Pelobacter seleniigenes DSM 18267: one gene and its partner. The protein of the gene in region 1 binds, or shares a complex with, the protein of each later gene. Links are inferred from orthologs where the notes say so. Each region holds a gene or a part of one and is shown on either strand. Other genes may lie near its edges.

Evidence for each region.
Region 2: the proteins of N909_RS0119070 (region 1) and smc are in contact, whole or in part, in a crystal structure (PDB 3ZGX), measured with the Bacillus subtilis proteins. The link is inferred for Pelobacter seleniigenes DSM 18267 from one-to-one orthologs.

Annotation. Positions count from the first base shown.
Region 1 is NZ_JOMG01000004.1:459,824-462,572, reverse strand. It holds N909_RS0119070 (segregation and condensation protein A), read right to left. Parts: upstream 1,886-2,749; coding sequence 1,115-1,885; downstream 1-1,114. Other genes in the region: N909_RS0119065 (site-2 protease family protein), read right to left, coding at 1,890-2,576; scpB (SMC-Scp complex subunit ScpB), read right to left, coding at 565-1,122; N909_RS0119080 (pseudouridine synthase), read right to left, coding at 1-559. UniProt on the Bacillus subtilis protein: Participates in chromosomal partition during cell division. May act via the formation of a condensin-like complex containing Smc and ScpB that pull DNA away from mid-cell into both cell halves.
Region 2 is NZ_JOMG01000002.1:17,417-22,035, forward strand. What follows is about bases 275-4,373. They hold smc (chromosome segregation protein SMC), read right to left. Parts: upstream 4,024-4,373; coding sequence 475-4,023; downstream 275-474. Other genes in these bases: N909_RS0102660 (roadblock/LC7 domain-containing protein), read right to left, coding at 275-431; N909_RS0102670 (YhdP family protein), read left to right, coding at 4,245-4,373. Outside these bases: more of N909_RS0102660, read right to left, coding at 66-274; more of N909_RS0102670, read left to right, coding at 4,374-4,619. UniProt on the Bacillus subtilis protein: Required for chromosome condensation and partitioning.

The DNA of each region.
Region 1 (2,749 bases):
TTTTCCCTTCACTGATGGTCAATTCAAACCAGCAGGTTGTCGCCGAGTTCCTCACTTTTGCGACCTGAGCCGGAGCGGTCTTGTACTGATCAATCATAACTCCCTGTTCCAACTGCCCGATCATATCGCTAGTCAGACGGCCCCGCCCTTTGACCAGATAAGTTTTTTTCACATGATGGCGAGGGTGGGTCAAGCGCAGGGCCAGGTCGCCGTCGTTCGACAGCAGCAGCAACCCTTCGGTATTGTAATCCAAGCGCCCGATCGGAAATAAGCGCGCTGGAATATCCGCAACCAATTCAGTCACCAGGCGCCTTTCCCCGGGATCCTTCAGGGTTGAGATATAGCCACGTGGCTTATTCAGCAGCACGGTGATCTTCTTCTCTGCAGCCTGCAGTGCACGCCCGGCGACCTCAACCTTATCCACGGTTAAATCCGCCCGGTCACCAAGTCCGGCTTTACGGCCATTGAGCAGGACTTTCCCCTCTTCAATCCAGCGCTCAGCTTGTCGCCGGGAAGCAAGTCCCGCCTGGGAAATGAGTTTCTGTATTCTTTCTGCCATTGGCATCAGGTTCCTTCCGGAGCTAGCGGCTCGGCCTCGACAAGTTCCGGGTCCAAAGCAGCAAATTCTTTAAGAGTCGGCAGGTCGTTCAGATCACGCAGCCCGAAAAATTCAAGGAACTGCCGACTGGTACCATATAAAAGGGGGCGGCCGGGAACATCCTTCTTACCGAGAATGCGCAACAGATTTCTTTCCAGCAGCGACTTGACAATCCCGCCGGAATCAACCCCGCGCAGATACTCAATTTCCGCCCGGGTGACCGGTTGCCGATAGGCAATGATGGCGAGAGTTTCCAGGGCCGCCTGGGAAAATTTAACCGATCTCTCCTTGGCCATTCTGCGCAGGTAAGGAGCAAAATCAGGAAGGGTGCGGAACTGGTAGCCACCGGCAATTTCAAAAATCCGGAACCCGCGTGCGCTAAGCTGATACTCCTGCATCAGTTCCTCAACCACAGGCCTGACCACTGCCCGGGGTTGCTCAAGCAGTGCGCACAGACGATCCAGGCTGAGTGGTCCGTCGGCAGCAAAGATAAATGCTTCAACCAGCTGCTTGAGATTATTCATAACCAAGAGCATCCTCAACTGCCGAAAGCTGATCAAGCTGTTCGGGAGCGACCACCAGGGTCAGCCAGATTTCACTGAATTCTTTCACCTGTTCGATATTGATCATTCTCATTTTAACCAGTTCCAACATGGCCAAAAAAGTCACAACGAGTTCAATCCGGGAAGCCCGGGGGGAAAAACACTCATGGAAAGCCATGCGTTTTTTTTCCGCCAATCGGGCAGAAAGTCGCCTGATATATTGCGCAACGGAGAGCGATTCGCGGACGACTTCATGAAAGACCTCTTTCGGCCGATGACTGAGGATCCGATGAAAGGCTTCGGCCAACTGATAGATTCCGACCGTGATTTCTTCATCGGCAGCATCTTCCAGTTCCAGATAATCGGCAGCCCTGACCAGACCGGTGAAATAATCACGCTGCAACTGCGGCATATTTTCAAATAACCGGGCCGCCTCCTTGTAGCGCTGGTATTCAAGCAGTCGCCGAACCAGTTCGGCGCGCGGATCTTCTCCCTCTTCTTCTTCAATCTCTTCACTCGACGGCAGCAGCATACGAGATTTGATATGCATCAGGGTGGCCGCCATCAGCAGGAACTCTCCGGCGACATCCAGATCAAGCTGCTTCATCTGTTCGATAATCGATAGATACTGCTCGGTAATTTCCATAATCCGGATATCGTAGATATCCATTTCATTGGTTTTGATCAGGTGCAAAAGAAGGTCAAGGGGACCGGAAAAGTTTTCAAGCAGAATCTGGATCGGCATATTTTCAATGTCCGAACAGGAAGTGCATTGCCTGCCGAACCACTTCAACCTGGCTGCCCGCCATCAACACCACCAACGTGTTGATAATCGGCGCCAGAATCACACGCCAGAGATCGGTGAAAAACACCAGCAGCAGGATCAATACAAAGCCGAAGGGCTCAAGCCGGCCGATAAGAGCCGCCTGCCGCTCCGGCAGTACCCCGGTCAGAATCCGTCCGCCATCAAGCGGCGGCACAGGGATGAGATTGAAAACACCAAGCAAGGTGTTGATATAGAGGCTGAAACCCAGCATCATTTTCACCGGAGTTGAAAACTTGATATACGTATCCGCAGCGCCGATAAAACTCTGATCAATATATCCCAAGCCACGCAAGAAAATCGCTGACGCGATGGCCAGAAGAAGATTGGTCACCGGTCCAGCGACCGCGACCCAGATCATGTCCCGCTTTGGATGGCGGAAATTGCCCGGGTTGACCGGCACCGGACGAGCCCAACCAAAACCGAAAATAAAAAGCGCAATGGTGCCGATGGGGTCGATGTGCTTGAACGGATTCAGGGTCAGACGGCCTAGCAGCCGTGCGGTCGGGTCGCCGAAACGTTCGGCGATGTAGCCATGGGAAATTTCATGCAGCATGACTGCCAGCAACGCAGGGACCAGCATGATTGCAATCTTGGAGATGACACTTTCCATATATGTTTCGCTTCGCACTCCCAAGCCTTAGCGCTTGTTAACGATTTACAAGCCGGTGCCTCAGTCTAATCGAGATAACTCGATCGGTCAACAAAACAGGCCGCTCGGCACGAGCAAGCTGTTGAGAATCAGCATGTTGGGCCCATGGAAGAGCGATCAAAATCAATAGTGAC
Region 2 (4,619 bases), on another replicon or contig:
CTCATCTTTCAATTCAGGCAGTGGAAAACGATTTTCCAGTGCGGAGCGTCGGCACGGCTTACGGCTCAGGCGAAATCAAAATCGTCGCGCAAAGCTTCAACACAGCGCCGCATTTTAAAGGCCGCCCGGGCGGCAATGGCATCCGCTCCGAGTTGCAAAACCAACATATAATCCTGCGACAATGGCGCCACCAGGGTCTTGTTTTCGCCGGTACGGATAACCACCTCTTCAAGAGCTCCGCTGCCGATCACCGCAAGAACATCACGCAACTGGTTGAGAATAATCCCGTTGTGAGCGCCGATAACTTTCATATCGTATTCGCTTATCCTGGCGACCTGGTCAACGGCCTCCCCTTCCCAGTCCAGAATGACCGCCCCCTGCGCTCCGGGGATATCTTCCAACAATTTATTGAGTAACAATTTAAAAGGCATCTGTGCAACTCTTCAGGTTATGTATTCCTATCGTCAAAGAATATCATGCCGACAGCGCCGATCGACTGTCGACCTCGGGGTCACCGCCTTCCATGCGCACCGAGACCAATTTGGAGACGCCCGGTTCCTGCATCGTGACCCCATACATGGTGTCCAGAACACTCATGGTTCTTTTGCTGTGGGTAATAATAATAAATTGCGATTGAGCGGTCATCTCGGTGACCATCTCTGCAAACCTGTCGATATTGGCATCATCGAGGGGAGCATCGACCTCGTCCAGGATACAAAAAGGTGTCGGTTTGATCAAAAATAAAGAAAAGATCAGGGCCACTGCGGTCAGGGCTTTTTCTCCCCCGCTTAACAGGTTGACATTCTGCAGCCGCTTTCCCGGGGGCTGGACGATAATCTCGACCCCGGTCTCCAGCAGGTCATTCTCATCGGTCAAGCGCAGCTCGGCTTTGCCCCCGCGGAACAGCCGCGGAAAGACCTGCTGAAAGGTTTCATTCACTTTTTCAAAGGTCTCTTTGAAGCGCCGCCGGGTGGTGCGATTAATCTGACTGATGGCTTTCTGCAGAGCATCCAAAGACTGATTCAGGTCATCTCTCTGCTGGGAGAGAAAATCGTAGCGCTTTTCCTGCTCCTGATATTCCTCAATCGCCATCAGATTGACCTCGCCCAAAGCATCGATCTTCTGCTGCAGTCGCTGCAACTGCAACTGCTGCCGCTCCAGCTCATCCTCGGTCGCTTCAGGGACCCGATGTTCGACCAGATCAACCCGGTAGCGTTCCAGCACGTTCTGGCGGACGTTCTCGGCATCGACCTGCAGCTCATGGAGCCGAAGCTGCAATGCGGAAACCGTTTTGCGCAGATCTTCCGCCTCACCACGGACCCGGCGCAGTTGGTCGCGAAATTCATCCAGGGCCTGGCGATGCTCTTCGTAGCGTTCGCGCAGAGCATCGTTCTCTTTCTGCTGCTCACCGCGGCGATCAAGGAGCACATCCAGTTCGGCCCGTAGCCGCAATTCCCTGGCATCCCACTGTTTCCGCTCCAGCACTCCGGCATCTTTCTTCTGCTGCAGTTGCGCGATGCGAGCTTCAATCTCCTGACTTTGCCGGCCGATCCGTTTAACCGTGTCCTGCAGGGATTGCTGCTGCTGAACAAGGGCGGCTAAAGCCACTTTTTGCCGGGTCAGTTCTTCCCGCGTCTGCTCAATGGATTCCCGGTGGTCCTGTTGGGCACTCTGCAATTCCAGGGACCGTTGTTCAAGCTGGCGTTGCTGCTCATCGGTCTGCTCCCGGCCGGAGAGGATAGTGTCCTTTTCGCGGAGCAGAAGCTCCCGGCTTTCGTCGATCTGCTCCAGGTCGTAAACAATCAACTCCAGCCTTTTGTTCAGCCGTTCCTCATCCGCCTGCAGGCTTTGCCGGTCCTTACCCAGTTCAAGAGCGTCCAGTTCCAGACGATGCGTTTCGGATGAGGTCACCAGCAGCGCTTCTTCGGATTGCAGCAGGTCCTCCTTGAGGGCCTCCAGGCGTGCCGCGCCGGCATGACAGCGTTTTTCAACCTCGACAATCTCCTGTTCAAGCTCATCCAGCTGACGCTGGCGACGGAGCAGACCACCGGCGCCCGCTTCGGCATTGCCTGCGACCAGAACTCCCTGCCAATCAAGACAATTGCCGGAACGGTCAACCAGCAACAGCCCCGGAGGAAGAACCGCGGTCAGGAATTCCACGACGGAATCAACCAGATAAATCCCGGTCAAGAGCCGCTGCACCAAAGCATCATGCCCACCCACCGGGGTCACCAGCCGGACTAATGGCGTCCCCTGCGAAAAAGCAAAATCCGCAGTCATTGTGCCAGAGATAATCAGTGCTGCTCGGGCTTTTTCCTCCTGCAGGACCTGCAACAGCGAAAAAACTGATTCGTCCCCCGTAACCGGAATGGCCTGCAACCTTTTCCCCAGTGCGACTTCGACGGCGACTTCCAACTCGGCCGGAACCCGTAGCGCATCGGCAAAGATCAACCGGGAGCCGGTTTTTGCATTCAGGACCACACGGGTGCCGTCCTCATAACCTTCAAAATTGCGTTGCAACTCCTGCAACGATTCCTGCCTGGATTGCAACAGGTTCAGCTTCTGCTGGAGGTCGCCCTGCTGTGCCTCTTGTCCGGCCAGCAAAGACTTCTGCTCGGCCAACCGAGCCGCCAATTCCTCGCGCCGGTCGCGGGTGTCTTCCTGCTGGGAACGAATGACTTCCAGCTTGCCCAGCAACTCCTCGCGCCGGGATTTAAAATCATTCTGCTGCTCGCGAATAGCCACAGAGTCGCTGGCAATCTGCTCCCGCCTCTTGGCTTCAGCGTCCAGCCTGCGGTCGATTTCATCACAGCGGTTGGCCAGGCGGCCGGCCTGGGCGAAAAGGGTCATCAATTCCTTACGGCAGTTCTCATACTCCGAACTCAGCTGGGTTTCCCGCCCCTGCTGCTGTTGCAGAGCGGTCTCAAGCTCGACAACCTGCTGCCGCAGCTGAGCGAGATCGCCGTCGGCATCCTTGTCCTGATGTTGCAGTCCGGCGTATTCCTGTTGCAGTTCGGTCAGTTGCCGGGTTGAGGAGGCAATATCAGCAACCAGCTCCTGCTCTTGACGGGCCGACTGTTCGGCCTGCCGGGCAAGCAGAGTCAGTTCATTCTCCACCCGCTGGACCTCGGAGCCAAGATGATACACTTTCTCCTGTGCGCTGGCATGTTCCGCTTCCGCCGCGGCCATCTGCAATTGTCTTTCTTCCAGTTGCAGTTCGCCCTCTTCAAGCCGGGCATCGAGCCGCGCCAGAATGTCTGCCCGCTCCTGCTTTTCAGCCGTGACAATGCCGATATTTTTATGCAGCCCCTGAAAACGGTTGCCGGTTAAACTCAACTCAATCCGTTTATATTCAGTTCGCAGGTCACGGAATTTTTCCGCACGCTGCGCCTGCCGTTTGAGGCTGCCGATCTGGCGCCGCACTTCGGTAATAATATCGCCAAGTCGCACCAGGTTCTGCCGGGTTGCATCCATCTTGCGTTCAGCTGATTTTTTACGAGATTTGAACTTGGTAACCCCGGCAACCTCCTCGATCAGCACCCGCCTCTCTTCAGGCTTGGCACTGACCATCATGCCGACCTTGCCCTGTTCGATAATGGAATAGGCACGAGGTCCGACCCCGGTATCCATGAACAGCTCGGTGATATCCAGCAACCGGCACGGGGTCTTGTTGATCTGATACTCGCTGTCCCCGTTGCGGTACAAGCGCCTGGACACCATCACCTCGCTGAAATCCCGATAGGCTTCCGGACAAAGTTTGGCGCTGTTATCAAAAACAATGGAAACCTGGGCCATGCCATGGGGCTTGCGCGTTTCACTGCCGCCGAAGATAACGTCTTCCATGGCCCGCCCGCGCAGGTGACGGACGTTCTGCTCTCCCATCGCCCAGCGGATGGCATCCACGACGTTACTTTTCCCGCAGCCGTTGGGACCGATAACGCCGGTAATCCCCTGTTGGAAATCAAGGGAGACCTTGTCCACAAAGGATTTGAAACCGACGATTTCGAGACGTTTTATTTTCATGATAAAAAACCGGCATCCGCGGGTTAAGCTGAACTTTTGTGCCTCAGAACGCCATCCAAACAACACACGCCGAGGGCGAGCCATGTTATCAGCGGGTTTCTTTCATGTAAAGAATAGAAGTCCCCGCTGCATGCATAAGCCTTGCCGGTTCTATCCGGAATCGCTATGATTGCTGGAACTCCGGTCCTTCCCCGGCATTAAAGACCAGCGAAAGAATGTCCATGATTTGGCAATCACTAAAAATAACCACCAGAGTTTTCTGTTTTTTCCTGTTGTTTTGCGCCATTCTGGCGACAATTCTGATTGTTTTTGCCAGCCAGTTGGACCTCGACAATTATCGCCAATCCCTGGAACAGGAGTTGAGCGCAGCCCTCGCCCAGCCAGTCCGCATCGGCCACAGTTCCCTGACCTTTAACCGCGGTCTGGCCATCGAGTTCAGGCAGCTCGAACTCGGCCCGGAGGATGCTCCGCTTGCCATCATCCCCAGAATCACCGCGACTCTGGAAATCCCTCCCCTGTTTGAGAAGAAAATCAGCCTCAAACAGGTTCAGCTCGACAACCCGGAGCTCAACCTGACACTCCCGCTACCGGTTCAA